Sphingobium yanoikuyae: one gene and its partner. The protein of the gene in region 1 interacts with the protein of each later gene in a pairwise test. Links are inferred from orthologs where the notes say so. Each region holds a gene or a part of one and is shown on either strand. Other genes may lie near its edges.

Evidence for each region.
Region 2: the proteins of U0025_RS15405 (region 1) and clpA interact in binary tests that used the Escherichia coli proteins (3 or more experiments, as listed by UniProt). The link is inferred for Sphingobium yanoikuyae from one-to-one orthologs.

Annotation. Positions count from the first base shown.
Region 1 is NZ_CP139979.1:3,308,769-3,323,976, reverse strand. Bases 288-3,728 are described here. They hold U0025_RS15405 (response regulator), read left to right. Parts: upstream 288-684; coding sequence 685-3,528; downstream 3,529-3,728. Other genes in these bases: U0025_RS15400 (diguanylate cyclase), read left to right, coding at 3,525-3,728; U0025_RS15410 (hypothetical protein), read left to right, coding at 311-688. Outside these bases: more of U0025_RS15400, read left to right, coding at 3,729-4,469; U0025_RS15395 (Csu type fimbrial protein), read right to left, coding at 4,510-5,004; U0025_RS15390 (fimbria/pilus outer membrane usher protein), read right to left, coding at 5,016-7,199; U0025_RS15385 (fimbrial biogenesis chaperone), read right to left, coding at 7,312-8,055; U0025_RS15380 (Csu type fimbrial protein), read right to left, coding at 8,077-8,574; U0025_RS15375 (hypothetical protein), read right to left, coding at 8,708-8,998; U0025_RS15370 (MarR family winged helix-turn-helix transcriptional regulator), read right to left, coding at 9,135-9,623; ectA (diaminobutyrate acetyltransferase), read left to right, coding at 9,888-10,379; ectB (diaminobutyrate--2-oxoglutarate transaminase), read left to right, coding at 10,395-11,705; U0025_RS15355 (ectoine synthase), read left to right, coding at 11,721-12,134; thpD (ectoine hydroxylase), read left to right, coding at 12,311-13,231; U0025_RS15345 (aspartate kinase), read left to right, coding at 13,228-14,670; U0025_RS15340 (MFS transporter), read left to right, coding at 14,690-15,208. UniProt on the Escherichia coli protein: Member of the two-component regulatory system UvrY/BarA involved in the regulation of carbon metabolism via the CsrA/CsrB regulatory system. Phosphorylates UvrY, probably via a four-step phosphorelay.
Region 2 is NZ_CP139979.1:795,203-809,974, forward strand. The notes cover bases 6,442-9,446. They hold clpA (ATP-dependent Clp protease ATP-binding subunit ClpA), read right to left. Parts: upstream 9,103-9,446; coding sequence 6,781-9,102; downstream 6,442-6,780. Other genes in these bases: U0025_RS03760 (DUF1192 domain-containing protein), read right to left, coding at 9,259-9,446. Outside these bases: U0025_RS03725 (Bax inhibitor-1/YccA family protein), read left to right, coding at 1-371; U0025_RS03730 (glutathione S-transferase family protein), read right to left, coding at 455-1,084; U0025_RS03735 (alpha/beta hydrolase family protein), read right to left, coding at 1,147-3,207; U0025_RS03740 (hypothetical protein), read right to left, coding at 3,317-4,555; U0025_RS03745 (esterase/lipase family protein), read right to left, coding at 4,644-5,303; U0025_RS03750 (hypothetical protein), read right to left, coding at 5,776-6,354; more of U0025_RS03760, read right to left, coding at 9,447-9,456; U0025_RS03765 (NAD(P)H-quinone oxidoreductase), read left to right, coding at 9,559-10,566; U0025_RS03770 (hypothetical protein), read left to right, coding at 10,577-11,308; U0025_RS03775 (UDP-2,3-diacylglucosamine diphosphatase), read left to right, coding at 11,394-12,257; U0025_RS03780 (glycosyltransferase family 4 protein), read left to right, coding at 12,272-13,300; U0025_RS03785 (DUF1013 domain-containing protein), read left to right, coding at 13,416-14,099; U0025_RS03790 (long-chain-fatty-acid--CoA ligase), read left to right, coding at 14,248-14,772. UniProt on the Escherichia coli protein: ATP-dependent specificity component of the ClpAP protease. It directs the protease to specific substrates. It has unfoldase activity. The primary function of the ClpA-ClpP complex appears to be the degradation of unfolded or abnormal proteins.

The DNA of each region.
Region 1 (15,208 bases):
AAGGGCCGGGCGCAGCGTTGCGCACGACCATAGACAGGGGCTCGTCCGGCAAAAATATGGGTTCGGGCGGCGCAGATGCCATGTTCGGGCGAGCCGGGCAAGCCGATGCCGGAATTGCAGAAAAGGGAGCGCGGTTGACGTATAACTTGTAAATTATGCCGCCAATCCAAGCCCGTTTTCTGTAATTTCATATGTAAATATTGGGTATGTCGAGAAAGGCAGGCGATCATTTTGCGAACAGAACAGGCAAAGGCCTCTTAACCATTGTAAAATGCTTCCATGGCTTAATAATGCGATGGATGAGGCAGGGTTGCTCAAGGGTTTGAACCGTCCCGCGCGCGCGGGCAGCATGGACGCGTCCTGCGCCATGTCCGCCTATTTGCCTGCGGCTTTGCTGCTGCTGGCGGGGCTGGTCGGGCTGGCGGCCGCCTGGATCATGAGCGGCAGCGGCTCGGGACGCTATCTGGTGATCGCGCCCTGGGGTGCGTCGCGGGCCGAGGCGATCAACCTGGTGCGGGCGGCCGACGGGGGGCTGGTCGGCATGGGGCGCCTGTCCAACATCATCATTGCCGGGTCGAACCGGCCGGATTTCGCGGCGGCGTTGCGCAGGGCGGGGGCCTGGGGCGTGATCGCGACGCCGTCGCGGATCGAATGCGGCGAACCATTGCCGGGGGGGCAGGCATCATGATTATCGAGCTGGACAAGCTGCGTTTCCATTTCGGCCGCTTCCTCGTGCCGCTCTTCTGGGCGCATGTGCCGTTGCTGGCGACGGTGGCCCTGCTCACGGGCCATTCGCCGATCGCGGCGGCGCTGGGCGGCACATTGCTGGCGGGGGCCTATCATCTGACCTGGTGGCGGCAGGGGATTGCCCCTGCGACCCGCTATCTGTCCGCCGTCGCACTGATGGGCGAGCCGGCGATCCTGCTGTTCCTGCTGCGCGGCCATGCCTGGCAGATGGACATGCACATGTATTTCTTCGCCATGCTGGCGCTGACCATCGCCTGGTGCGACAAGCGGGCCATCCTGGCGGCGGCGACGGCGACGGCGCTGCATCATCTGCTGCTGCTCTATCTGCTGCCCTATGCGGTGTTTCCGGGGCAGGGTAATCTGGAACGGGTGCTGCTGCATGCCGGCATCGTTGCCTTCCAGACGGCAGTGCTGGTCTGGCTGAGCGACAAGCTGGTCGAGAGTTTTCAGCGCAACCAGAAGATGGGCGAGGAGATATTGGCCAAGAATCAGGCGCTGGAGGCGCGGACCCGCGAGGCGGAGGAGGCCAATCGCGCGAAGAGCCTGTTCCTGGCCAATATGAGCCATGAAATCCGCACGCCGATGAATGCCATATTGGGCTTCTGCCATCTGGTCGCCCGGACCGACCTCGACCCCAAGCAGCAGGATTATATCGGCAAGATCAACCAGGCTGGCGTGTCGCTGCTGCGGCTGATCAACGACATCCTCGATTTCTCGAAGAATGAAGCGGGCAAGCTGACGCTGGAGGCGCATCCCTTCACCCTGCGCAGCGCGATCGAGAACCAGATCCAACTGGTCGCGGCCAATGCCGAGGCAAAGCAGGTCAGGGTTGTCTCGCGGGTCGACGCCGATGTGCCCGAGCGGCTGATAGGCGACGAAATGCGCTTCTGTCAGGTCGTGCTCAACCTGATGAGCAATGCCGTCAAATTTTCCGAGGAAGGCACCGTCACCATCGGCCTGTCGGCGTCCGAGCAGAATGGCCGGGTGCGGCTGAAGCTGACGGTGCGCGACACCGGCATCGGCATGACGCCCGAGCAGCAGAAATCGCTGTTCCATTCCTTCACCCAGGCGGACAGTTCGACCACGCGGCGGTTCGGTGGCACCGGCCTTGGCCTCGCCATCTGCCGTCAGATCGTGGAGCAGATGGGCGGTGACATCGCGGTCGAGAGCGCACCCGGCCAGGGCAGCAGCTTCATCTGCCACATGCTGATGGATGCGGACGACCGGGCGATGGGGCTGGAAATGCCGATGTCGGCGCATGTCCGCCGGCTGCGCGTGCTGGCCGCCGACGACAATCCGGCGTCGCGCCAGATCATCCATGACGTCTTTGCCGGCTGGGGCATGGCGGTGGATCTGGTGGCGTCGGGTGGCGAGGCGATCGCCGCGATCGAACATGCCGACGAACGGGGCGAGCCCTATGACCTGGCCCTGCTCGACTGGAAGATGCCCGGCCTGGACGGGATGGAGACGGTCGATGCGCTGCGTGCCACGGCGCTGCGCCATCCCCAGCCCAAGGCATTGATCATCACCGCCTATGGCGCGGACGATCTGTTGCAGGGTGTCGATACCGACAAGGTTGCCGCCTTCCTGACCAAGCCGGTCGTGCCCAAGATATTGCTGGATACGATCACCGAGATTTTCGCCGAGGAACATGCGCCCGTCGTCCATGTCGCCGCGCCGGCCACGCCCGCCCTGCCGATGGTGGCCGAAGCGCTGCGCGGGCTGCGCGTGCTGCTGGTCGAGGATAATGAGATCAACCGCGAGATTGCGGCCGAACTGCTGGACGATGCCGGGTTGAAGGTGGATTTCGCGGAAAATGGCCGCATCGCCTGCGACATGGTGCGCGAGAAGGGGGCGGGTTATGCCGCCGTGCTGATGGACGTGCAGATGCCCGAAATGGACGGCATCAGCGCCACCCGGATCATCCGCGAGCAGTGGAGCGCCGAGGATCTGCCGATCATCGCCATGACCGCCCATGCCTATGAGGAGGAAAAGCAGCGCTGCAAGGCTGCGGGCATGAACGATCATATCGCCAAGCCGGTCGAGCCGCCGGTGCTGGTCAGGGTGCTGGATCGCTGGCTGAAGGCGGGACGAGTGACCACGCCGCTGCCGTCGCCGGTCGTGCCGACGGTTGCCAGTTCGTCGCTGCCCGATCGGCTGCCGCCCTTCGACCTGCCCGCCGCACTGGCGCGGGTCAATGGCAAGACCGGGCTGCTGCGCAAGCTGATCGTCACCTTCGGTGACAGCTATGACCATGTCGGCCGGGATTTGCGGGCGCATTTGGCGGCAGGGTTGCTGCCCGATGCGCGGCGCCTGGCCCATAGCCTGAAGGGCGTGGCCGGATCGCTGGAACTGCCCGGCGTCCAGCAGATCGCGTCGGACATCGAACGGATGCTGGCGGCGGGCGAAACCGGGCCGGCGCTGGCCGCGGTCGTCGATCTGGAGGTGGCGATAGCACCAGCGATCGCCGCTGCGCGCAGCCTGACGGGGGGCGCGGAGGCATCGGACGTCGCGATCGTCACCGACCAGGATGATGGCGCGGTCGAACAGGCGCGCACCGAATTGCGCGGGCTGATCGCGCGCCGGAGCCTGAGCGCCCGCGCCGGGTTCGAGCGGCTGGCCCAGGCGATGGGGCTGACGGCCGATCAGCGCGCTGGCCATCCGGTTCAGCGGGCGCTGGAGCAACTGGATTATGAAACTGCCCTCGCGCTGATCGATGCCGATGCGCCGGGCGCGGGCACAGCAGGCCGGTCGATCGATCCGGCAGGAGCGACATCATGAGCAAGGCCACCATCCTGATCGTCGATGACGAGATTTCGAATATCGAAATCATGAACGCCGTGCTGGAGGATGATTATGAGATCTGCTTCGCCACGTCGGGCCAGCAGGCGCTGGACATTGCGCGCACGGTGCAGCCCGACCTGATCCTGCTGGATGTGCTGATGCCGGGCATCGACGGGTTCGAAGTCTGTCGCCAGATCAAGGCGGACATCATGCTGGTCGACATACCGATCATCTTCACCACCGGGCTTGGCGATACGGAAGATGAGATGCGCGGCCTGTCGCTGGGCGCGATCGACTATGTGACCAAGCCGATCCAGCCGGCGATATTGCGCGCGCGGGTCGGCAACCATGTCGAACTCAAGCGCCTGCGCGATCAGCTCGCGACGCTGGCCGTCACCGATGCGCTGACGGGCCTGAGCAATCGTCGCCACATGGAACGGTCGCTGCAGGCGGAAAGCGCGCGCTTGACCCGGACCGGGGAATGGATGTCGGTCATCATGCTCGACATCGATTTCTTCAAGCAGTTCAACGATACCTATGGACATCCCGCCGGGGATCGCTGCATCGCGATGGTCGGTGCCGCGCTGACCCGTGCAGTCAAGCGCGCGACCGACCTGCCGGCGCGCTATGGCGGCGAGGAGTTCGCCTGCATCCTGCCCGGCGCGGACCCCCAGGGGGCAGAACTGGTTGCGCAGGAAATCCGGCTGCAGATCCAGTCGCTCAACATTCCCCATGCCCAGTCGCAGGTCAGCCCCTTCATCACCGTCAGCATCGGCGTCGCCAGTGCCCGTTGCCATGCCGACCTGCCCGCCGAGCTGTGGATGGCGGAAGCCGATCGCCAGCTTTACGCCAGCAAGCAGCGCGGCCGCGATTGCATCACGACCATCCAGTTCGACGCGCAGACCTGCCATGGCTATTCCCTGGCAGCCAATGAATAGGCGCTGTCAGGCGCGCATGACCGGGTTCAGAGGCGCCTGATCAGAAGATGACCGTGACCAGTATCGTGTCCGAATAGCTGCCGGGCGGGACATTCTGCCCGGCCGGGATACGGCCATATACCGTCGTGGTCTGGTCCAGGTTCAGCAGCGCGATGAAATTGCTGGTCACCGTCTGCGATCCGCCGGTCCCATCGCCCCAGACCTGGTTGCGCGCATTGCTGGTGTAGAGATTATAGGCGAGCGTCGAGCCGCCACTGGTCAGGACGCGCGGCGCATAGGTGGACGATGTCCCTTTGCTGAGCTGGATCGTGTAACTGCCGCCCAGCGCGACCACCAGCGAGCAGCGCACGCGCACCGTTCCCGATGAATCATTATCCCCGCTGGCGACCGGGTTGTAATTGCCGAAGCTCAGGCCGCTTGCCGATACGGTACAGGTGCACAGGGCCAGGGGATCGCACGCCGCCTGCGCGGGGGGCGCCATGATCAGGGCCGCCAGCGCGACCGCAACGGCGTAGAGGGCATGGCCAGTGCGCATCCTCATCCTCCTTATGGCACGCATGTCAGCGGCCCGATCACTGGTAGCATTTCGTCCGGCACGGCGTCGACCCGAACATGGCAGGGGCCGTCCCCCGTATCGACGGTCAGCATCATGCCGGGGTGAAGGCTGCGGATGAAGACGGCACCATCATTGCCGACGAAGGATCTTTCATCTTCCGCGGTGACGCTGGCGCCGATTTCCGCCGGCGCGCCGTCCGGCATCACGATGCGCAATGTCGCCGGATGCTCCCGGACCGCGACGAAACGCGCGCTGACGGCGCCACGGTAGCGCGGCACCACCCTGATCTGGTCATTGGGCATCCGGATGTCGATCGGCACGTCCGCCGCCGCGATGCTGAGGCGATTGATTTCATAGGGGCGCAGGTCGGGAATGACGGCCATGCCATGGGCGTCGGTCCGCGCGACCAGGCGGTTTTCCTGATAGATGCGCACATCGGCCTGGCCGGGCACGCGCACCACGGCAAAGCCGCTTTCCACCCGGCGGGTCGGGAACAGCGCGCCATCGGCCAGCAACAGGCCGCCCTGGCCGGTGACACGCCAGCCGGTTTGTCCGCCGGCACGGTCCACCTGCGCGGTCATCTCCGCCGCATTGCCGCGCCACAGAATCTCGCCCTGCTGTTGCGCGTTGCTGCCGGTCGAAATCGCCGCCCGATAGCCCCAGCCTCCGCTTTGCGGCGGGGTGCTGCGCATTTCCGCCCGCACGCCACCCCGGTCGGCCTGGAGATAGGCGCTGCTGCGCGGGCCGAAGGGGATGGTCAGGTTGAAGCCGATGCTGTTTTCATGGCCGCTTTCCGAAAAGCGACTGCGGATCGCGTAGGCGCTGACAAAGGCCTTGTCGCGCAGGGACAGGCTGTAATTGCCCGACAGGACGCGGGCGGACTGGCTGTCGGCATAGGTCAGGCTGGTATAGGATGCGCCGATCGTGCCCATGGTGCCCAGGCTCCATCCGGCAGAGCCTTGCACCTGTTCCACGATCCGCTCGCTGTCGCGCTCCACGCCGATTTCGCGATAGCGGTTCGACGCCCGCTGGTAACTGAGAGCGACGTTCCAGGTCGGCGCGTTGCGGGCAAAGGCTGCCCGATACAACAGGCCCTCACCGGCCTGGCTCGTCGATCCCGCTGCCGCCAGGCTGATCTCGCCGATCGGAACGATGATCATGTTGACGCCGCCGCCGGCCATGGTGACGTCGGCGCTGGCTTCGGCCCGTCCCTCGATCGTCAGCCGGTCGGTCAGGCCGCGGCGATAGGTGCCGGCCAGGAAGGGATTGTCATAGCCGAAGCTGCGCAGCCCATAGCCGCGCCGTTCGGCTCCTGCCTCCATCGACCAGGACGCCAGGCCCGCGCGCAGCAGGTGGGAACTCACATAGTAGCTGGACGTGACGTGCCGCTCCACACCCAGCGGATCGCGGATCACCAGCGTCACCTGGCCGGCACCCGTGACTAGCGGCACCTGGTTGATGGAGAAGGGCCCCTGGCCGACGTCGGTCTGGAAGCGTTGGGTGCCGTTCACCAGCAGTTCCACGTTCGACGGCACGGCGGCGCTGCCGGCAAGGGACGGGGTCGGAAAGGTCAGGAGGCTTGGCTGCAGGGCGAACTCGGTGCCGAAGCGCACGCCGCCAAAGCGGATCTGCCGCGTCCAGTCGCGCGCGTCCGTCACGCCATCGCCGATGACGAGGCGCGTCAGGTTGATCGGATCGTCACGCAGATAATAGCTGTCCAGCCGGGTCGCCCGGCCATAGACCGTGCCGTTGCCCAGCAGCATGCTGTTCGACACCACGCCCCAGTCATCGGACAGCCCCGCCTCCACGAAGGCGCCCAGGCGCGCCTTGCCGGCATATTCGGCCGAAATGTCATAGTTGAGGAAGGCGGCGAGCATATTGTCGCTGGGCGCGGCGACGGTGCTGGCGGGCGCAACGCTGGTCGCTTCGAAGGCTTCGGGCGACACCGTCAGCAACAAGGCCTGATTGGGCTCGTCGAAGGCGGCCGCGACGCCGCCGAGCGCGGATAGCGCGACAAAGGCGTCGCCATCGATCATCATTGCCGTGCCGGTCGGCGGGCGCATCCGCCAGGCGGCCAGATCCTTCACGCGCACCAGGAATGCGCCGGCGCGCCGCGCAAGCAGATAGTCGCCTGGCAACAGCCGGCCGTTGAGTGTGACCGAGGCCAGCATCATTGTGGGCGCCGTCGCGTCTGCCGTCGTCGCAACCGCGCCTGTCGTCGGCGCGCTGTCTTGCGCGCTGGCAATGCCGCAACTGGCCACGACGCAGGGCAGGACAAGAAGGGTGCTAGCGCGTCCCACCGGCATGGGATGCCGACTGGAGGACGAGCTCTGCGGTCAGGCTGCGCTGGCCGGTGGCCGCCTCCAGCGTCAGCTTCTCTCCGCCGCGCACCGGCCGTTGCATGTCGAACAGGAAGCTGCGTGTCGCGCCGGGAAGGATGTAGATCGATTCCTGCCTCGTCGCCAATGCGGTGCCGTCGGCCCGCTTCAGGTCGAGGCGATTGAGGTGGACGTGCGCGCTGCCTTCATTGCGTGCGGTCAGCGTCAGCTGCCTGTCATTGGTGGCGGTCAGCTGCCACGCCAGGGATGCCTGCGCACCGGGCGCGGTCACGAAGATGGGGATGCTGACGCGCAGCAATGTGCGGATCTCGCCAGCGGCGGTCGGGCGATCGGTCGGGATTTCCTCCAGGAAGACGCGATAGCTTTTCTCGGTCGGTGAGGCGGCCGTGCGCAGGCCGAAGCGCGCAATCTGCTGCCCGCCTGCGGCTATTTCGAACAGCGGCGGATTGGCCAGGATGTCGCGTGTTTCCTCGAACAGATCCTGCCCATTATCCTGCCGCCATGCCACGACCCGCACCTGCATGCGGGCCGGCGCATCGCCGCTATTTTCGATCGTCATCGTCTCGACCGGGGTCTTGTCGTCAAGCGCGACCAGGACCGGATAGATTTTCAGCGTCGCGGCCCAGGCGGTGGCGGGCTGCGCCAGGGCGAGCAGGGCCGCCGCCGCGCATCGTGCGAACATCTTGGGCATGGCTGCCTCGCTCCGGATCGATCAATAGACGACGTTGACGGTGATGGTGTCGCTATAGGAACCGATCGGGACATTCTGGCCGGCCGTGATCCGGCCATAGACGGTCAGGGCATTGGTGCCGACCGGCGCCGTCGCGGCGGCGGTGTCGGTTGCAGGTGTGTTGCCCCAGTTCGTCGTGTGCGCCGAATCCTGATACAGCGCATAGCTCAGCAGATTGCTTCCGCTCGACATCTTGCGCGTGGTCACGGTCGCGCCCGATGCAGTGCCCGCGGTCAGGCCGACCGTGTAGGTGGTGCCGACCGTGCAGAGAACCGACAGGGTGGAGGTGGCGTCGGTCGGTCCGGTTGCGGTCGGGTCATAATTGCCGAACGCCAGCGCCGTCGCCGACACGACGCAGGCCTTGATCACGGTTGCGGTAACCGGGAAGGTCGTGGTGGTGGTGGCTGCCTGGGCCGTGCCTGCAAGACCCGTCAGCAGGGCCGCGGCTGCGAGGGATGCGGCCAGTTTGAAACGAAACATGTGTCCTCCAACACCTCAAGCTTTGATGGAGGGAGTATCGTCAATGTCGGTTAATAACGCGCTTTTGGGCAAAAGGCGGCTTTACCAATATTTTGCGTAAATCGCGTTCGTCGCAAGACAAGGGAGCGGTCCCTCAGAACTCATAGGACAGGATGTCGTCCTGCCGGCTGTGATCCATATTGCCGCTGCGAAGGGAGGCGACAGTTCCGTTGTCGCTGGACGATTTCACCATGCGATAATGATATTGTCCACAATTTCCAGCAGCCTGGTCGCTGGAAATGCGGCAGGGCTGCACGACCACCGCGCCGACCAGCAGCGAGCCATGCGCGGCCTGCTGCGCAGGCGCAGCAGTGCCGATGGCCATCGATCCTGCAATCAGGAGGGTGCGGCCGGAATGGCGCAACATGCAAATAACCCCGTTCATCGCGCCCTCCTAACGGATCGAAGCGGCAACTGACAGCGATTCCTGACCGGCGGCCGAAGGGCAGACGATGCGTCGAATAGGGAATCTATGCATAGTCTATGAAGGGGGGACGCTGACGGCGGGGCGCCGTGGGGCGTCAAAGCGGCTCCGACCGGTCGATCCTGCCGCTGTCGAGCAGGGGCGCGGCGTCGATCGAATCTGCGTCCATCAGCATCGCCAGCCTTTCCGTCGCGGCAAGGATCATGGCCTGTTCCCAGGTGGGGAGGGCGTCGAAGCGATCGGTGAAGCGCTTCTGCAGCGGGTCGGGGGCATCGGCCAGGGCATCACGACCGGCGGGCAGCAGGGTCAGGTGGATCTGGCGCTTGTCGCGCTCGCCGCGCTGGCGCTGGACGAAGCCGAGCGCGACCAGCCGGTCGACGATCGCGGTGATCGTCGCCTGGCTGAATTGCAGCGCCTGCGCCACGGCGGAGGGGGTGACGGACAGGCGCGCGTCGATTTCCCGCAGCACCAGCAATTGCGACGGCGTGAGCCCGGTCGTCGTCGCCAGCTGACGGCTGCCGATTTCGGTCGCGCGCAGGACGCGGCGCAGCGCGCGCAGGGTCAGGGAGGCGATTTCGGAATCCATGGGAAGGCGCATAGCGCGAAGTCCCGCAAAGCGCCAACGGGGCCAAAAGTTCCTCATCATATACTTCATCATATGAAATATAATTTCGGCTTTGGGGTTGAAGGTGGCGTCGATGATCGGCATATAACCGCCCGTCTCGCCGGAGAATCTGCTTCTCCGAGTAAAATATAATTCGGGAGATGAACAATCTTCGATTCCCAAGCTACAGCGGCTGCTTCGCCGCCACGGGCTTCTGCGCGCTCTCGATCGGGCGAGGGGCAGGATATCGTCTTACGCAAGCCCGTCGCCACGGATGGGCCAGCCATCAGCGGATTGATTGCGGCCTGTCCGCCGCTTGATCCCAATTCGGCCTATTGCAACCTGCTGCAATGCACGGACTTTGCCGACAGCTGCATCGTCGCCGAGCGCGGCGGTGGGGTGGTCGGCTGGGTATCGGGCTATCGCCCGCCGGCAGCGCCCGAGAATTTCTTCGTCTGGCAGGTCGCGGTGTCGTCCGCCGCGCGTGGCCAGCGCCTTGCCGGGCGCATGATCGAGGCGCTGCTGGCCCGGCCCGCGCAGGCCGGCGTCACCCATCTGACGACGACCATCACCGACGATAATCGCGCCTCCTGGGCCCTGTTCCAGGGGCTGGCGCGGCGGTGGGGCGTTCGGATCGAAAAGACCGCCCGCTTTGAAGAACAGGCCCATTTTGCCGGCGCCCGCGCCACCGAATGGCAGGCGCGCATCGGCCCGTTGCCGACCCCGGCACAGAGTTGAGAGAGATTGAAAAGCATGACCGTCACGACCCAGCCCAAACCCACCAGCGCCATGCCCGACACGGCCATTTATGAGCGACGCGAGTCCGCCGTGCGCAGCTATGCCCGCGCCATGCCGCGCCAGTTCAACCGTGCGGAAGGCGTGTGGATGCACGACAATCAGGGCGGCCGCTATCTCGACTTCCTGTCGGGTTGCTCCACGCTCAATTATGGCCACAATCACCCGGTCCTGAAGGCCGCGCTGGTCGACTATATCGCCGGCGACGGTATCACCCATGGCCTCGACCTGCACACCGATGCCAAGGCCGACTTCCTTGCCACGCTGGAGGATGTGATCCTGCGTCCCCGCGGGCTTGATTATCGCGCCATGTTCACCGGGCCGACCGGCACCAATGCGGTCGAGGCCGCGATCAAGCTGGCGCGCAAGATCACGGGTCGCGAACTGGTGATCGCCTTCACCAACGGTTTCCACGGCATGACGCTGGGCGCGCTCGCCTGCACCGGCAATGCCGCCAAGCGCGGCGGCGCGGGCGTGCCGCTGAGCCATGTCGCCCATGAACCCTATGACGGCTATCATGGTCCCGATGTCGATACCGCCGACCTGCTGGAGCGGCGCCTGTCCGATCCGTCGAGCGGCCTCGACGCGCCGGCCGCCATCCTGGTGGAGACAGTGCAGGGCGAAGGTGGCCTCAATGCCGCCTCGCCGCAATGGCTGCGCCGGATCGCCGAGATCGCCAGGCGCCATGGCGCGCTGATGATCGTCGACGACATCCAGGCCGGCTGTGGCCGTACCGGCAATTTCTTCAGCTTCGAAGGCATGGGCTTCACCCCCGACATCGTCACCATGGCGAAGTCGCTGTCGGGCATGGGCCTGCCCTTTGCGCTCACCCTGTTCCGTCCGGAACTGGATCAATGGGCGCCGGGCGAACATAATGGCACCTTCCGGGGCAATAACCATGCCTTCGTCACCGCCACCGCCGCGCTGCGCCATTTCTGGGGCGATGCGCAGTTCGAACAGGATATCGCCCGTCGCGGCGCGCTGCTGGAACGGCGGCTGGACGCGATGGCGGCCGAACATGGCCTGTCGACGCGCGGCCGCGGCATGATGCGCGGCATCGACGTCGGATCGGGCGAAGTCGCTCAGACCATCACCGCCGCCTGCTTTGCGCAGGGGCTCATCATCGAAACCAGCGGCGCGCATGACGAGATCGTCAAAGTGCTGGCGCCCCTCGTGATCGAGGACGCCGTGCTGTCGGCCGGGCTCGACATTCTCGAGGAGAGCATCCGGTCCGCGCTGACCGTCACCTATGGCGTCGCCGCAGAATAAGAGGAGATTTCAGACATGATCGTTCGCAAGCTTCAGGACATCCGCAAGTCCGACCGCAATGTGAAGTCCAAGGGCTGGGAAAGTGCCCGCCTTCTGCTGAAGGACGACAATATGGGCTTTTCCTTCCACGTCACCACCATGTACGCGGGCGAGGAATTGCACATGCACTACCAGAACCATCTGGAGGCGGTGCTCGTGCTCAAGGGCACCGGCACGATCGAGGATCTGGGCACCGGCATCACCCATCAGCTGGCGCCCGGCGTCATGTATGCGCTCAATGCCCATGACCAGCATATCGTGCGGCCGGAAACCGACATATTGTGCGCCTGCACCTTCAATCCGCCGGTCACCGGTAAGGAAGTGCATGACGAGAATGGCGCCTATCCCGCCGATATCAGCGCCGCGCGCGAGCCTGCGCTGGCCGACTGATGCGTGACGCTCCAGCATTTTCAAAGCAGATGGCCACATCTGCTGACTCGGAAAATGCGGACAACAACGAAAATTGGAGCTTGATCCGGTTCAGTATGAACGGATCAAGCTCTGGCTTGGGCGCTGCCTGAGCCAGCCACGCCCTTATTACCTTAGATTGAAAAAGGGGGAGTCCCATGAAAGACCTCTACCCGTCCCGCCATGCCGACATGGCGGAATTCCTGCCGCGCCACGATCCGGTCGTCCATGCCGACTGGAGCGCCGGCGCGCCGATCAGCCGCGACCAGGCCGATGCCTTCGAGCGCGACGGCTATCTGGTGCTGGAAGACATTTTCTCCGACGCGGAAGTCGCCTTCCTCCAGCACGAGGCCCGCAAGCTGCTGGCTGATCCCGATGCGCTGGAAGCCGAAACGGTGATCACCGAACCGGGCGGCAAGGAAGTCCGTTCCATCTTCCGCATCCATGCCCAGAGCCGGGTGATCGAGCGGCTGGCGGCGGACAGCCGCCTGGTCGGCGTGGCCCGCTTCCTGCTGGGTGACGATGTCTATATCCACCAGTCACGACTCAATTATAAGCCCGGTTTCCAGGGCAAGGAATTCTACTGGCACAGCGATTTCGAGACCTGGCATGTGGAGGATGGCATGCCGCGCATGCGCGCGCTGTCCATGTCGGTGCTGCTGGCCGAAAACACGCCGCATAACGGCCCGCTGATGCTGATCCCCGGATCGCATCGCCAATATCTGACCTGCGTCGGCGAGACGCCCGAGGACCATTATCGCCAGTCGCTCAAGCGCCAGGAATATGGCGTTCCCGACGAGGACAGCCTGGCCGAACTGGCGCATCATCATGGCATCGTCGCGCCGACCGGCAAGCCCGGATCGGTGGTGATCTTCGACTGCAACATCATGCACGGGTCGAACGGCAACATCACGCCATTCCCGCGCGCCAATGCCTTCCTGGTCTATAATGCGGTGTCCAACCGGCTGGAGGCGCCCTTTGGTGTCGACCGGCCGCGCCCTGCGTTCATCGCCGCGCGCGGCGAACCGCCGGTCATCACGCCGATCAGCGGCCCCCTGATGCAGGAGGCGCTGGCATGAGCAGCCTGCATAGCGTCGAGAAGATCGGCGGCACATCCATGGCCGCGACCGCGACATTGTTCGACAATGTGCTGATCGCCGGCCGCAAGGGCGCGGACCTCTATCATCGCATCTTCGTCGTGTCGGCCTATGCCGGCATGACCGACCTGCTGCTGGAGCACAAGAAAAGCGGCGAGCCGGGTGTCTATGCCCGTTTCGTGGCGGACGAGGATGCGGACGGCTGGCGCCAGGCGATGGAGGCGGTGCGCCGCGCCATGCAGGAGCGCAATGCGACGATGTTCGTCCGCGCCGACCGGCTGGCGGAGGCCAATGCCTTTGTCGACATGCGGATCGATGCGGTCGCCGCCTGTCTCGACGATCTGGCGCGGCTGCGCAGCCATGGTCGCTTCTGCGTCAAGGAACAACTGGTGACGGTGCGGGAACTGCTGGCGGGTCTCGGCGAAGCGCATAGCGCGCATTCGACCGCGCTGCTGCTGCGCGACCGGGGCGTCAATGCGCAGTTTGTCGACCTGACCCTGTGGGACCAGCAGGACATGCGCGAGCTGGACGACCGGATCGGCCAGGCGTTCGCGCCGATCGACCTTTCCACCACCCTGCCGATCGTCACCGGCTATGCCGGATGCAGCGAGGGCATGGTGCGCCTTTATGCCCGTGGCTATTCGGAAATGACCTTTTCGCGCATTGCCGTGCTGACCAAGGCGCGCGAGGCGATCATCCACAAGGAGTTCCACCTGTCGAGCGCCGACCCGCGCCTGGTCGGCACGGACAAGGCGCGCAAGATCGGCCGCACCAATTATGATGTGGCGGACCAGCTTGCCAATCTGGGCATGGAGGCGATCCATCCCGGCGCCGGCCGGGGGCTGCGCCAGACCGACATTCCGCTGCGGGTGCGCAACACATTCGACCGGGAGGATGGCGGGACGCTGATCTGCGGCGCCTATGTGTCCGACACGCCGCGCGTCGAGATCGTCACCGGCGTGCGCCATGCGCAGGCGCTTATGTTCTTCGAGCAGGATATGGTCGGCGTGAAAGGCTATGACGCGGCGATATTGGACGCGCTGGCCCGCCATGGCGCCTGGATCGTCAGCAAGGCGTCGAACGCCAACACCATCACCCATTATCTGTCCGCCGATGCGGCGACGGTGAAGCGGGTGATCGCCGATTTGCAGGCGCGCTATCCCGACGCTGCCATATCGGCCCAGCCGGTGGCGATCGTGTCGGTCATCGGCAGCGACATATCCCGGCCGGGGCTGGTGCCCGACGCCCTGCAGGCGCTGGCCGATGCCCATGTGCCGATCGTCGCGATGCAGCACCAGATCCGCAATGTCGACCTGCAGTTCATCGTCGATGTCGATCATTATGAGACCGCCGTGGGCGCGCTGCACCGTGCCCTGGTGGAGGACGGGGCGGAACCGGCGGAGGATCGGCGCGCGGCCTGATCCGCTCCCGGTCATCCCCATGTTCGCCGCGATCCACCCCGTCCGCAGCCTGCTGCTCGCCATCTTCATGCTGATGGCGGGCAGCGGCTTCCTGTCCACGCTGATCGGCCTGCGGCTGGAGCGGGCAGGGGCAGGCACGATGGCGATCGGTGCGGTCGCCACCGCCTATTTCGGCGGACTTGTGGTGGGCGCGTTGCGGGCCGGAGCGATCGTGCGACAGGTGGGGCATATCCGCGCCTTCGCCGCCTTTGTCTCGCTGCTGTCGGCCAGCACATTGGCCTATGCGCTGGTCCAATATCCGCTCTTCTGGGCCTGCCTGCGCCTGATCGACGGCATCTGCGTCGCGGGCGTGTTTATTTGCCTTGAAAGCTGGCTCAACGACCGGGCGGAGGCGGAAACGCGCGGCAGCGTGCTCGCAGCCTATATGGTCGCCCTCTATTCGGGGCAGGCGGTCGGGCAATTGCTGCTGGGCGCCAGCGGCGCCTTGCCGGCGGTGCCGTTCCAGATCGCCTCCATTCTCATTTCCCTGGCCATCATC
Region 2 (14,772 bases), 2.5 Mb from region 1 along the record:
TGTCGATCGCACAGACCTTCTTCGCGACGTCGGCGGCTTTCGCCGGCCTCAGCCTGTACGGCTACACCACCAAGAAGGATCTGTCGGGCTTCGGCACCTTCCTGATCATGGGCCTTGTTGGGCTGTTCGTCGCATCGCTGATCAATGTGTTCCTCAAGTCCGATGGGCTGGGTTGGGCGATCAGCTTCGTCGGCGTGCTGCTGTTCGCGGGCCTCACCGCCTATGACACGCAGAAGATCAAGAGCATCTATGCCTATGTCGCCGGCACCGACATGATGGGCAAGTCGGCGGTGATGGGGGCGCTGAACCTCTATCTAGACTTCATCAACATGTTCATGTTCCTGCTGCGCTTCATGGGCGATCGCCGCTGATTTCCAGCGAACGGAACGAAGACAGGAAAAAGGCCCGGCGGACATCTCCGCCGGGCCTTTTGCTTTGTTGGGAAGGGGCAGGCTCAGCCCTGTTTCTGCATCTCGGCGATCAGGGCGTTGTCGATCTCCTTCTGCCTCTTATAGGCTGGGCGTTCGCGCAACCGGGCAGCATAGGCCTCGAATGCCGGGCGGCTGGGGATGGTGCCGAAGGTGAGCCCCCAGTCGATCTGCGCGCCGACATAGACGTCCGCTGCGGTGAAGGTGCCGCCGCAGATCCAGCTGCGGCCGGTGACCGCCGTTTCCAGCGTGTCGAGCGTGTCGTCGAGCGAGCCATAGCCCGCGCTGCGCTCGCGTCCTTCGGGCAGGACGAAGCCCATCGCCTTGTTGGTGACGGCGGCCTCCACCGGACCGGCAGCGAAGAAGAGCCAGCGATAATAATCAGCCCGGTCATCGGTCGCCGGCGCCAGGCCGGCGGCGGGGAAGGCATCGGCCAGATAGGCGCAGATGGCGGCGCATTCGGTCACCACCTTGCCGCCATGAACGATCGCCGGCACCTTGCCCATCGGGTTGATCGCGCGATAGTCGGCGGTCTTCATGCCGCCGGCATAATCCAGGATCACCGCCTCATAGGGCGTGCCGACCTCCTCCAGCATCCATCGGGCGATCTGCCCGCGCGACATGGGATTGGTGTAGAGAAGAACCGGGTCCGCCATTGTGCATCCTCCTTGGAAAGTGGCCAGAACATATCATGAACAATATGCTCCGGCCAGCCGGATCATTGGGCCGGTGCGGTGGCCGCCGCAGGCTTGTCGCGATAGCGATCGAACCAGGCGATGATCGCCGCCGCCTTGGCCGCCGATTGCGACGGGCGGGCAGCGATGCCGCCATGGCTGGCGCCCGGCACTTTCACCAGCGCGGTCGGCACGCCCCGTATCTGCAGCGCGCCATAATATTGCTCCGCTTCGCTGACCGGGGTGCGATAATCCTCGCTGCCCACGACCACCAGGGTCGGCGTCTTGACGTTGCCAACCAGGCTGAGCGGCGAGCGGTTCCAATAGCCCATCGGATCTTCCCAGGGCTTGTTGGGGAACCAGTAGCGCGAGGTGAAGAGGGTATTGTCCATGGTCAGCGCCTCGCTGATCCAGTTGATCACCGGCTTCTGCGTGGCGGCACCCTTGAACCGGTCGGTCTTGCCGATGATCCAGGTGGTGAGCACGCCGCCGCCCGAACCGCCGGTGACGAACAGATTGTCCGGATCGGCCACGCCCGCAGCGATCGCGGCATCGACCGCGGCCATCAGGTCGCCATAGTCGTCGCCGGGATATTTATGATGGATCAGCTGGGCGAACTCCTCGCCATAGGAGGTGGAGCCGCGCGGATTGGTGTAGAGCACGGCGTAGCCGGCTGCGGCATAAAGCTGGTCGTCGGTAGAGAAATGCGGGCCATAGGCGGTGTGCGGACCACCATGGATTTCCAGCAGCAGCGGCACGCGGGTGCCGGGCTGATAGCCGGGCGGGGTGACGAGCCAGGCCGGCACGGTCCGGCCGTCGGGCGCGGTGACGGCCAGTTCCTTGACCTGGCCCAGCGCCTTGTGGCTCAGGAAATCCTCGTTGAGGCGCGTGAGCTGGCGGCTCTTGCCACCGCTGCTGATCGAAAGGTCGGCCGGGCGCAACGCCGATCCGCTGGTGAAGGCGAGCGTGCCATTGGCCGCCACGCTGAAATCGCCGCCGCTATAGGGGCGGTCGAACGCCGTGCCGGTAAGGCCGCTCGCCAGTTCGGTGACATGGCCGTCGAGGCTGATGCGGGCGAGGCGGTTGACGCCGCGCTCGTCATATTGGGCGTAGAGCGACTTGCCGTCCGCCGCCCAGTAAGCGCGGTCGATGCTGCGGTCGAAATCGGCGGTGATCGCATGGGCGCCGCTGCCGTCGCGGTTCATGACGTAGAGATAGGTGTTCTGGTAGGACAGGCGCTTGTCGTCATAGCCGAGATAGGCGATCTTGCTGCCGTCCGGCGAGACGACCGGCGCGACATCCGGGCCTTCGCGGCTGGTGAGCGGGCTGATCGCACCCGAAGCGATGTCGAGCGCATAGATTTCCGGATCGAATATCTTCTGCTGCCAGTCGGGCTTGCGCACCGCGCTGAACAATATGGCGCGGCCGTCGGGCGTCCAACTCAACGGGCCGCCATCCTGATAGTCGCCAAAGCTCAGCTGCCGCGCCGGGCCGCCATCGGCCGCCACCAGGAAGATATGGTCATAGCCGGCCTGGACATAGCCGCCGCCATCATTGCGATAATCGACCCGGTCGATCACCTCCAGCGGCTTGGCCCATTCGGCGCCCTCCGGCTTGTCGGGCGCCTTGCCCAGCTTCATCGGGTCGGCGGGCACACGCATGATATAGGCGAGGGACTTGCCGTCGGGCGACCAGGTGACCGACTGCGGGCCGTCGGGCAGGGTGGTGACGCGCACGGTGGCGCCGGTGTCGAGCCAGCGCACGAACAATTGCGGCTTGCCCGCATCGGCGGCGATATAGGCGATGCGCTTGCCATCGGGCGACCAGCGCGGCTGGCTGGCGTCGGTGACCAGCGGGCGCTGCGCGCCGGTGGCGGTGTCGACCAGCCAGATCGCGCCCTTTTGCCGGTCGGTCATGATGTCGCCCTGGCGGCGGACATAGGCGACGCTCTTGCCGTCGGGGCTGATCTGCGGATCGGTGGCGACCTGCAGCGCAAAGATGTCGCGGCCCTCGAACCTGGACGACGGGGCGGCCGACTGGGCGGCGAGCGGCAGGGGGGAGAGGGCGGCGTCGAGCAGCAGCGCGGCCAATAGCTTGTGTCGCATGAAAACCTCGAAACGGAAGAATGGCGCGAGACTTGCCGGATTTTCCTTTCGTTTCAAGTGCAACTCGTGGCCGGGGCGCGACGTGTGGTGTCGCGCCCCGGCTGTCGCTTCAGCAGCCCGCGCCCATCGCGCCGGCCAGCATGCCGCCAAGGCCGCCCTTGCATTTCTTCTTCTTGGGTGGCGGATTGTCGCCCGAGGCGTCGGCACTGTCGTCACTGCCCTGGCTCATCATCGATCCCATGTCCGGGCCATTGAGCATCCACATGGTGTTGGAGCGATAGCGCACGCGGGCGATCCATTCCGGTTTCCAGGCGATCTTGGGATCGGCCGGGCGCGGCGGATAGGCGAAATTGGCTTCCGGGCCATAGGCGTAAAGGCTGCCCATCAGCATCTCGCCGCCCGACTGCACCACCTGTGACGGCACGGTGCAACTGGTCTGGCTGGGCGGCATGACGATCTTGTCGCCGATCAGCTTGCGCACGGCACCGGGGGAGAGCCAGTCCCACACCGGCCCGCCAAAGGCCTGACTGGCCGAGGAGGCCCACCACACCATGTCGCCGCCCTGCTTGGCCGCGAACACCCAGGCATAATAGCCAGTCGCATTGGGCACCGCGTTCCAGCTCAACTGGGTGGCGCCGCCCGCGGCCGGGCTGGCGCGGCCCGTGATCGGCGGCATGAAGTCCTGGTTCAGCGCGAACTTGATCTCAGGCGAATAATTGCCGGCGATGCGATGGTCGCCGATTAGCGAGGAATTGCCCGACAGCGTCTTGCGCGTCTGGCCATTGGGCCATTCGCCATAGGTCTTGCTGTTGGTGAAGCGGACCTGCCATTCCTGCGGGATCGCCGCGCCGGTCATGTAGAGGCCGGGCGGAAACTGGCCGCGCGCGACCTTGGCGAAATCGATCACCACCGGCTGGTTCGGCCCGGCGGTCGCGCCGCATCCCCAATAGATGAGCAGCCGCCCCTTGGGCTTCTCGCCGGGCAGCGCCGGCTCGTCGCTCGGCGTGACCTTGGGCGTGACCAGCGGGACGGAGGCGCCCAGCCGGGCGCCGGCGGGCATATAATGCTCGGCTGCCGGCGAACCGCTGGCGGCCTGGGTCGATCCCAGGCGCAGCACCAGTTCATGGATAGGCTGGTTGCCGCCGCCCATCATCATCGACATGGCCCCGCCCATGCCACCGCCCCCAGCCATCGCGGCCATGCCGGACATGGTGCCGGCATCCATCGAATAGCGGGCGATCGGTCCGCCGGCCTGCTGGCTGGCGCCGGGCGTGGCGAGAAGGACGAAGCTGAAGCTGAGCAGCGCGGCGCGTGGCGCGGCGGACCGCAGATGAAGCGAAGTGGACATGCATTCCCCTATGAAAGCGTGGAAGACATGCGACCTTTCTGTTCTGGAGTCGGCTTAGCAGAATTTGCGGTGGGCGGGGAGAGGGGGGCTAAGTGCGCGCGAACTGCCCATGGCGCAGGAAATGCACGACTTGATCGGCGACGGGGCGGGTGTAGATCATCGCGGTGTGGGCGACGGGCAGGGTGATATGGTCGCTTTCGCCCGGACAATGGGTGGCGGCGACGCTGACCTTGCCGTCATTGGGCGCGCGGAAGATGCGGCTGGGGAGCAGGCCATTCATCGGCCGGTCGCCCGCGATGATGCCGAGCGAATAGTCGACCTCACCCAGCGCCGCCAGCGTGATCGCATCGCGGCGAGTGCGTAGCAGCGCGCCGGCCTGGTTCAGGATCAGCGGATGGAGGCGCAGGCGGTAGAGAAGGTCGGCAATCTCGCTGCCCCCATTGGGCGTGCCGAGCATGACGACGCGGCCCAGATGGTCGGGACGATGGCGCGCGAGCCAGGCGCGCAGCATGAGGCCGCCCATCGAATGGCCGACGCAATGGACGGTGGAGGCGTCATAAGCCGGGGAGGCGATGATGCGGGCGTGGAGATGATCGATGACGCGGGGCAGCGGCCAGCGCCAGCTGGGATAGCCGATATTGGCGACGTCATACCCCGCCCCGCGCAGCCGCCGGGCAAGCAGCGCGGTCTGCACCTGATGGCCGCCAAAGCCGTGGAGGAGGAGGATGGACTGCGTGTGGGGCTGCATGATGGCATGGGTGTCATGCAATGCTTACGCAGGCAAGGGCATGTGGGTTTAGGGGGAGGGTGCTAACGACCAGAAGCGGCTGTGAATTCCTCCCTGCAAGGTTCGGCAGAGGCACGCGACTCTGCCGAACCTTGCAGGGGAGGATGGTCTGGAAGCGACCACCCCCGTCATCGCGAGCGACGATGCCGGGCTTTGACGGCTGACGACCAGAAGCTACCTTCACCATCTTCGTCATCCCGGACTTGATCCGGGATCCATTCAGCGCTCCCCATCCGCCGTAGCGCAGAATGGATCCTGACTTCCGTCAGGATGACGGTGGCTGTGACTGGCAAGTAACGACCATTTTTGGCCGTTCCGTCAGATAATCCTGATCCTTGAAACCGGCCATTCATTCAAGAGGCACGAAGAAGGCTGAATGGCGAAATCTGTTGGAGAGCGGACGTCCGCCGATCACAGCAGCGCCTAGAAATATTTAATTATATATTACAGTGGACCACGCGATATTGTGCGGCATTTTGCCCCATCCAAAAAAAGATCGGACGACATCCTGCGCCGTTTGATGGTCAAATGAATCTCCAGAAGGGCTTTTGAAAATAGCCCCAAGAAAACCAGTAACCCCTATCTCTTTGCCCGAAAATTTATTATTAGTCTTAACAGCGATTTTGCGAACGCGCTCTCCGTTGGGAATTAACTCTATACCCCAACCCTTCTTGTTCCATTGAAGGATAAGTTGATTGCGATCCTCATCGACCACACCAATGATGCCGTCCCTACGTCCCTTTGTGGTTTCAAAGGCTTCATCAATAGATGTCTCAGATGCGATCAGGGTATCGCCCCACCCAGAGGCGCGCACTGAGGGCACAGGAAAATTCGAGTTATGCACCTCTCGTGACGCATTTCGCTTCCCCTCAATGCTGTCTTCAATCCATCTCAGCGTAAAGACGAAACCGACAATGAGGCATATCCCAATCGGCAAGAAGCGCAAAAAGCCAATCTCTTCAAACGCCTTTGATATAAAAGGCGCATAGAAAAAAAGCGCAGCGATGCTCAATATGAACGAAATGAAACGGGCTAAGCGATATCGGCACATGTGCATTTTGATACACTTGAGTTGCCGATGTCCGCAACAAAGTGATTATTGCCGAACGACTTTTCCGCGCATCGTCGGCTATCGCTTGTCATCTCTCCAAAAGCAGACCGTCTCAAACTCACCCAAGTTGGCCTTCCCTTTTCTTCTCCGCGGCTCCGCGTGATTCATTTTCGCGCGGAGCCGCGGAGGCACGGAGATAGTGGATGAGGGCTAGCCGCCTGTGCGGCAATGACGGCAAAAGAGGGGGGAGTAACGGCGCGGGGATGCGGCTCTTTGTGGCGCGTGCCCCTTCACACCGTGCTGCGTACGGTCCCCCTCCCCGTGCCGGGGAGGAATAAAAAAAGGCGGCCCTCTCGAGCCGCCTTTCCCATGGGTTTGTGAAGCCGCTTATTTCGTGCCTTCCGGCGCCTTGGCCTTGCCGCCCTTCTTGCCGCCCTTCTTGGGCGCGGCGGGGGTGATCTGGAAGGCCAGGGCCTCATCCTTCATATGGACATGGACTTCGCCGCCATGGACCAGCTTGCCGAACAGCAGTTCCTCGGCCAGCGGCTGCTTGATCTTTTCCTGCATCAGGCGGCCCATCGGGCGGGCACCATAGAGCTTGTCATAGCCCTTCTTGGTGAGCCAGGCCTTGGCGTCCTCGTCCAGGGTGATGTGGACGTCGCGATCGGCCAGTTGCAGTTCCAGTTGCAGCACGAACTTGTCGATGACGCGGGCGACGATTTCCGGCGGCAGATAGCCGAACGGCACGATCGCATCGAGGCGGTTGCGGAATTCGGGGGTGAAGAGCTTCTTCACCGCGTCTTCCTGCACATCCTCGCGGGTCAGTTCGCCGAAACCGATCGATTCCTTCGCCATGTCCGACGCACCGGCATTGGTGGTCATGATGAGGATGGTGTTGCGGAAATCGACGGTCTTGCCGTGGTGATCGGTCAGGCGGCCATTGTCCATCACCTGCAACAGGATGTTGAACAGGTCGGGATGCGCCTTCTCGATCTCGTCGAGCAGCAGGACGCTGTGCGGCTGCTGGTCGACGGCATCGGTCAGCAGGCCACCCTGGTCATAGCCGACATAGCCCGGAGGGGCACCGATCAGGCGGCTGACCGAATGGCGTTCCATATATTCCGACATGTCGAACCGCTGCAGCGGGATGCCGAGCAGGGTCGCGAGCTGGCGTGCCACCTCCGTCTTGCCGACGCCCGTGGGACCGGAGAAGAGATAGTTGCCGATCGGCTTGTCGGGATCGCGCAGGCCGGCACGCGACAGCTTGATCGCGGAGGACAGCACCTCGATCGCCTGATCCTGGCCGAAGACGACGCGCTTCAAATCGGTGGTCAGCGATTCCAGCACGCTCTTGTCGTCCGACGACACGGTCTTGGGCGGGATGCGCGCCATGGTGGCGATGACCGCCTCGATCTCCTTGGGGGTGATCGTCTTCTTGCGCTTGGAGGGCACCACCAGCATCTGCATCGCGCCGACTTCGTCGATCACGTCGATCGCCTTGTCGGGCAGCTTGCGGTCGTTGATGTAGCGGGCCGACAGCTCGACCGCCGCCTTGATCGCGTCCGGCGTATATTTGACGTGATGATGCTCCTCGAACGCGGTGCGCAGGCCGGTCAGGATCTTGATCGTATCCTCGACCGACGGCTCGTTCACGTCGATCTTCTGGAACCGGCGCAGCAGCGCGCGGTCCTTCTCGAAATGGTTGCGGAATTCCTTGTAGGTGGTCGACCCGATGCAGCGGATCGTGCCGCCCGACAGGGCCGGTTTCAGCAGGTTCGAGGCGTCCATCGCGCCGCCGCTGGTCGCGCCGGCACCGATGACGGTGTGGATCTCGTCGATGAAGAGGACCGCATGCGGCATCTTCTCCAGTTCGGTGACGACCGCCTTCAGCCGCTCTTCAAAGTCGCCGCGATAGCGGGTGCCGGCCAGCAGCGCGCCCATGTCGAGCGAGTAGATTACCGCTTCCTTGAGCACGTCGGGCACTTCGCCCTCGACGATCTTGCGCGCCAGGCCTTCCGCGATCGCGGTCTTGCCGACGCCCGGATCACCGACATAAAGCGGGTTGTTCTTCGAACGGCGGCACAGGATCTGGATGGTGCGGTCGACTTCCGACGACCGGCCGATCAGCGGATCGACCTTGCCGCGTTCCGCCTTCTCGTTGAGGTTGACGGTGAACTGCTCCAAGGCACTGTCCTTCTTGCCCTTGCCGTCCTGCACCTTCTTTTCCTCCTCGGCTGCCCCCTTGGTCTCCTGACGCTCGGGCGTGGGCGTGCCCTTGCCGACGCCGTGGCTGATGTAGCTGACGGCATCGAGGCGGCTCATGTCCTGCTGCTGCAGGAAATAGACGGCATAGGATTCGCGTTCGGAAAAGAGCGCGACGAGGACATTGGCGCCCGTCACCTCATCCTTGCCGGACGACTGGACATGGAGGATGGCGCGCTGGACGACGCGCTGGAAGCCGCTGGTGGGCGAGGGGTCGCTGGCGCCCTCCACCTTCAGGCTGTCAAGTTCGGTGTCGAGATACTGGGTGACGGCATCGGCCAGTTCGCCCAGTTCCACGCCGCACGCCTGCATCACCTTCGACGCATGTTCATCGTCGATCAGCGCGAGAAGCAGATGCTCCAGCGTCGCATATTCATGCTTGCGCTCGGACGCATGGGTCAGCGCATTGTGCAGGGTGGTTTCAAGGGCGGCTGCGAAAGATGGCATGTCTTTTCTACTCCTGGCCCCGGTTAGGGGCTGACTTGAACCTTATGTCGGCATTGCTCGACGACGGTTCAAGGGAGAGGCCCTGACCGCCGGAATTGCCAGACTGCCCATGCCCGGTGGAGCCCTTGGTCGGGCCGTCAGGGGCGAGGCGCGGGTTCATCGCTTGAATAACGCCTCGGCAGTTGCCTTATGGTTAACGGCGCTTTCAATTTTTGTTCGAGTGCGGGTGATTTCGGTTTCCAGCGCCCTGATGCGCGCTTCCAGTTCCGCAACGGACAGGGGACCCAGATCCTGTCGGAGCAGTTGGGCCAGCGGATCATCGGCCTTTCTCGGCAGATCATTGTCCATGTCCATAAAGGGTAATGTTGACCCTGTAGGCTAGTCTGTCAATAAGAAGCGAAGCTCCGTCCGTCGATTTTGGGTGCGGCGCAATATCTCTGGCCCGGGGGGGCACATATGATCCTCGACAGTTTCACGATTCCATCGCAGATGACGGCCATCGGCATCCCGGTGCCGGGCGGTCCCGACGCCCTGGTGCCCGAACAGCGGCCGGTGCCGGTGCCCGGCGAGGATGAAGTGCTGATCCGCGTCGCCGCCGCCGGCGTCAACCGGCCCGACGTGCTGCAGCGGCAGGGCAAATATCCGCCGCCGCCCGGCGCATCCGACATTCCCGGACTCGAAGTGGCGGGCACGATCGTCGCCGCCGGCCGGTCCGCCGACATGCTGGTCGGCCAGCGCGTCTGCGCGCTGCTGCCGGGCGGGGGCTATGCCGAATATGCGATTGCGCCGGCCGGCCAGTGCCTGCCGGTGCCCGCGGACTATGACCTGGTCGAGGCGGCGGCGCTGCCCGAAACCCTGTTCACCGTGTGGACCAACCTGTTCGAGCGCGCCTATGTGGTCGGCGGCGACCGGGTGCTGGTCCATGGCGGCACCAGCGGCATCGGCACCATGGCGATCTCGCTCTGCCGCCTGTTCGACATAGAGATCATCGTTACCTGCGGCAGCGACGACAAATGCGCGCAGGCGCTCGAATGGGGCGCTTCCCATGCGATCAATTACAAGAGCCAGGACTATGTCGCCGAGGTGAAGCGCATCACCGGCGGGCAGGGGGTGCAGGCGGTGCTCGACATGGTCGGCGGCGACTATGTCCCGCGCAACATCGAATGCATGGCCGAAGATGGCCGCCATGTGTCGATCGCGGTGCTGGGCGGGGCCAAGACCAGCATCTTCCTGCCGACGGTGATGTCCAGGCGCCTGACCCTGACCGGATCGACCCTGCGGCCGCGCTCCTCGGGCTTCAAGAGCCTGGTCGCGGATGAGATCATGCGCACCGTCTGGCCCTTCGTCGAGCAGGGCAAGCTGCGCCCGGCGATGGACCAGCGCTTTGCCCTCGCCGACGCGGCCAAGGCCCATGCCCGCATGGATGCGGGCGAACATTTCGGGAAGATCGTGCTGACGGTGTGAGGATAGTTTAGTGCAGAACCGTTATGCCGCTGACGTCGGCGATTATGTGAAGCTGTCGATGTTGCGTCGATTGGCGCCAGGGTTGAAACTGGGTGTTCTGTGGTGGCTATACCCTGATGAAGCCCATAATGCGGATGGTAAGCACATAGCCTATTTGGATCGACCACAGATATGGCGCGCCATTGATCCGGTGTTGTTTGATAAGTTGAATCTTATTGTTCAGCGCAACGATCGTAGTGTGGATGCTTTGGAGCGGGCCGGACTGATTGACGGTGCTGTCTATCACAACGCGATGCTTCCTGCTGGCGATGCAAAATCCAGACGCGCCTTGCGAGCATCTTGGTTCGCGCGAGCCGCCGAGTTTGTGGATGGTTGCGATCTTATATTTGTAGATCCCGACAACGGCCTTGAACCAGCGACCTATAGTGTCGGATCTGCCAAGGCCGGTAAAAGTGTGGCTTTGGCAGAATTAAAGGCGTTGCAACGAGATGGTCGGACCATTGTGGTCTATCACCATCATACAAGGATGCCAGGCGGCAACATCGTGGAGTTGATGCACTGGGGTGAGCGCCTCGCGGAATTGGGTTTTAAGGTTGATGCGCTCAGGTCGGCAGTGGGAACTGCGCGAGCATTTTTCCTTTTAGACGCCACTCCTGAATTGCGGCAGCGAGCTACTGAGTTCGCGCGGCATTGGGGAGGGAAAGTCACTTGGCACCCTGCATTGGATGGTCGAAGGTCGTAGCATTTCCGTCATATTCGGTGCGGAGTTGTAACAGAGCGGCGCTAAGGATTCGGCCTCAAGGACAACAGCCCTTGAGGACGTAGACATGGACGCCATCACGCGCTTGCCCTTCCTGAGCGAACTGGAAGAGGGGGCTGACGACCGCTTCCACATCCCCGAGCGGGAAGGCGCGCGTCGCCGCTATCGCACCATCTGGATTTCCGACATCCATCTGGGCACGCGCGGCTGCAACGCCACGATGCTGATCGATTTCCTGGACAGCGTCGACAGCGACACCATCTATCTGGTCGGCGACATCATCGACGGCTGGCGGCTCAAGAAGCGCTTCTACTGGCCGGCCGCGCATAATGACGTGCTGTGGCGGATCATGAAGCGGGCCAAGCGCGGCACCCGTGTCGTCTATATCCCCGGCAATCATGACGAGATGTTCCGCCAGTTCACCGGCATGAATTTCGGCGGGGTCGAAATCCGTCGCAAGGCGATCCACGAGACCGCCGACGGGCGCAAGCTGCTGGTGCTGCATGGCGACGAGTTCGACACGATCATGCTGGCGCATCGCTGGCTCGCCTTCGTGGGGGACGCGGCATACACCACCCTGATGCGCCTCAACGTGGTGGTCAACGCGGTGCGCCAGCGCATGGGCCTGCCCTATTGGTCACTGTCCAAGATGGCCAAGCACAAGGTCAAGAATGCCGTGTCCTTCATCTCCCGCTTCGAGGAAGTGGTGGCGCATGAAGCCGGCGCGCGCGGCGTCGACGGCGTGGTGTGCGGCCATATCCACAATGCCGAGATGCGCGAGATCGAGGGCATCGAATATTATAATGATGGCGACTGGGTGGAGGGCTGCACCGCGCTGGTCGAACATGCCAGCGGCGCGATGGAGGTGCTGCACTGGGCCGACGAGATCGCCAAGCGCGGCGAAAAGACGCCGGCGCTGATGGCGGCCTGACGCGGAGACGGGCCATGCGGATCGCGATCGTCACCGACGCCTGGACGCCGCAGGTCAATGGCGTGGTGCGCACGCTGCAGACGATCCAGGCCGAACTGGAGAATATGGGCCATGAGGTGAAGGTGATCTCGCCCGATCTCTACGGCTCCATTCCCTGTCCGACCTATCCGGAAATCCGGCTGGCGCTGGTGCGATCGGGCGTGGTGGGGCAGGCGATCGCCGCCTTCCGTCCCGATGCCGTCCATCTGGCGACCGAAGGGCCGCTCTGCTTTGCCGCCCGGCGCTGGTGCCTGCGCGGCAACGTGCCCTTCACCACTGCCTATCACACCCATTTCCCCGATTATGTGTCGCAGCGCACCGGCCTGCCGGCGGCCTGGTTCTGGCGCTATATTCGCTGGTTCCATGGTCCGGCGCAGGCGGTGCTGGTGTCGACCCGGTCGGTGCGGCATCAGTTACGCGCCCATGGCGTCGCCAATGTCCGCAAATGGGGCAGGGGCGTGGACCTCAAGACCTTTGCCGGGGATGTCGCCCCCTCGGCCCTGCTGGCGGACCTGCCGCGCCCGATCCAGCTCTATGTCGGCCGGGTCGCGGTCGAGAAGAATCTGGAAGCCTTTCTGGCGAGCGAGCATCCCGGAACCAAGCTGATCGTCGGCGACGGCCCGGCGCGCGGGGCGCTGGAGCGGGCCTATCCCGATGCCCGTTTCCTGGGCGCGCAGTTCGGCGCCGATCTGGCGGCGATCTATGCCGGCGCCGACGTGTTCGTCTTCCCCAGCCGCACCGACACGTTCGGGCTGGTGATGATCGAGGCGCTGGCCGCCGGCACGCCGGTCGCGGCCTATCCGGTCACCGGGCCGATCGATATCGTCACGCCGGAAACCGGTGCCATGTCCGAGCGGCTGGAGGATGCCATCGCCGCCGCGCTGCTGTGCGATCGGGCTGCCTGTGCCGCCTATGGCCGCAGCTTTAGCTGGGAACGCAGCGCGCAGGAATTCCTGGCCGGATTGCATCCGATCGATCCGGTGGTGATGGACAGCGCCGCCTGACGCTTTTCCTTGCCGCACGCCCCGCGATGCTCTATCCCTGACATGTCGTGGCCGCCCTGCTTGGGCGGCCCTTATCGTTTTTAGAGCCGGAGAAGACCCCGTGTCCCAGCCCCTCATGCCCCATGCGACCGCCAGCTGGCTGGTCGACAATAGCGCTCTGAGCTTTGACCAGATCGCGGAATTTTGCGGGCTCCACATCCTGGAAGTCCAGGCCATCGCCGATGACACCGCCGGCATCAAATATACCGGTCGCGATCCGGTGCGCGCCCATGAAATCACCATGGATGAAATCCACAAGGGCGAGAGCAATCCCGACTACAAGCTCAAGATGCTCAAGGGCCCCGAGCCGGTCCGCCGCACCAAGGGGCCGCGCTACACCCCGGTCAGCAAGCGCCAGGACAAGCCCGATGGCATCGCCTGGATCCTGCGCAACCATCCGGAGATTTCGGACGGCGCGATCGGCAAGCTGATCGGCACCACCCGCACCACCATCGCCGCGATCCGCGATCGCAGCCACTGGAACATCTCCAACATCACGCCCAAGGATCCGGTGACGCTGGGCCTGTGCTCGCAGCGCGAACTGGATGCGCTGGTCAGCAAGGCGGCGAAGAAGGCCGGCATCGAGATGCCGACCGATTCGCGTCTGGATGGCGATCGCGAGGCGCTGATCGAGGAACTGCGCCGCGAGCGCGAGGATAATGCGCGCCGCATCGAGCAGGCGCTCAAGAGCGAGTCCGAGCTGATTTCGGGCGCCGCGACCATCCTCGATCCGTTCAGCAGCAACAAGGGCGAGGTCTGAAGACGTAGCGTCATCCGACGCTCTTTCCGACCCGCTGCAATGCAGCATTTTCAAGGGCCGCGCCGGCTTTCCGGCGCGGCCTTTTTGCTACAATCCAAACACAGGTTGACGCTTGCGTAAAGCGCTCGGGCCACTTACACTTCTGTAAATGGAGAGCAGAGAAAAGATCTGGCGCGAGCATTATCAGCACCCTACGCCGTGGGAGCAGACGTTCCCGCCGATGTCGATGGGGGACATGGTAACGCAGAGCGCCACCGCCCACCCGCAGGCCCACATGATCGACTTCATGGGGCGCAAGTTCAGCTATGGCGCGATGATGGACGACATCAGGCGCATCGCCTGCGGATTGCAGGCCATGGGCGTGAAGAAGGGGGATCGGGTCGGTCTCTACCTGCCCAACACCCCCCATTATGTCGCGGCCTATTATGGCGCGCTGCTGGCCGGCGCGATCGTCGTCAACTTCTCCCCCCTCTACACCGCCGCCGAACTGGAGCATCAGGTCGAGGATAGCGGCACCAAGATCCTGTTCACTTTGTCGGCCAAGGCACTGCTGCCGACCGCGCTCAAGGTGCTGGACAATAGCAGCCTCGAAAAGCTGGTTGTCGGTTCGATCGCCGAGGTGCTGCCGACTGCCAAGAGCATCCTCTTCCGCCTGTTCAAGCGCGGCGAGACG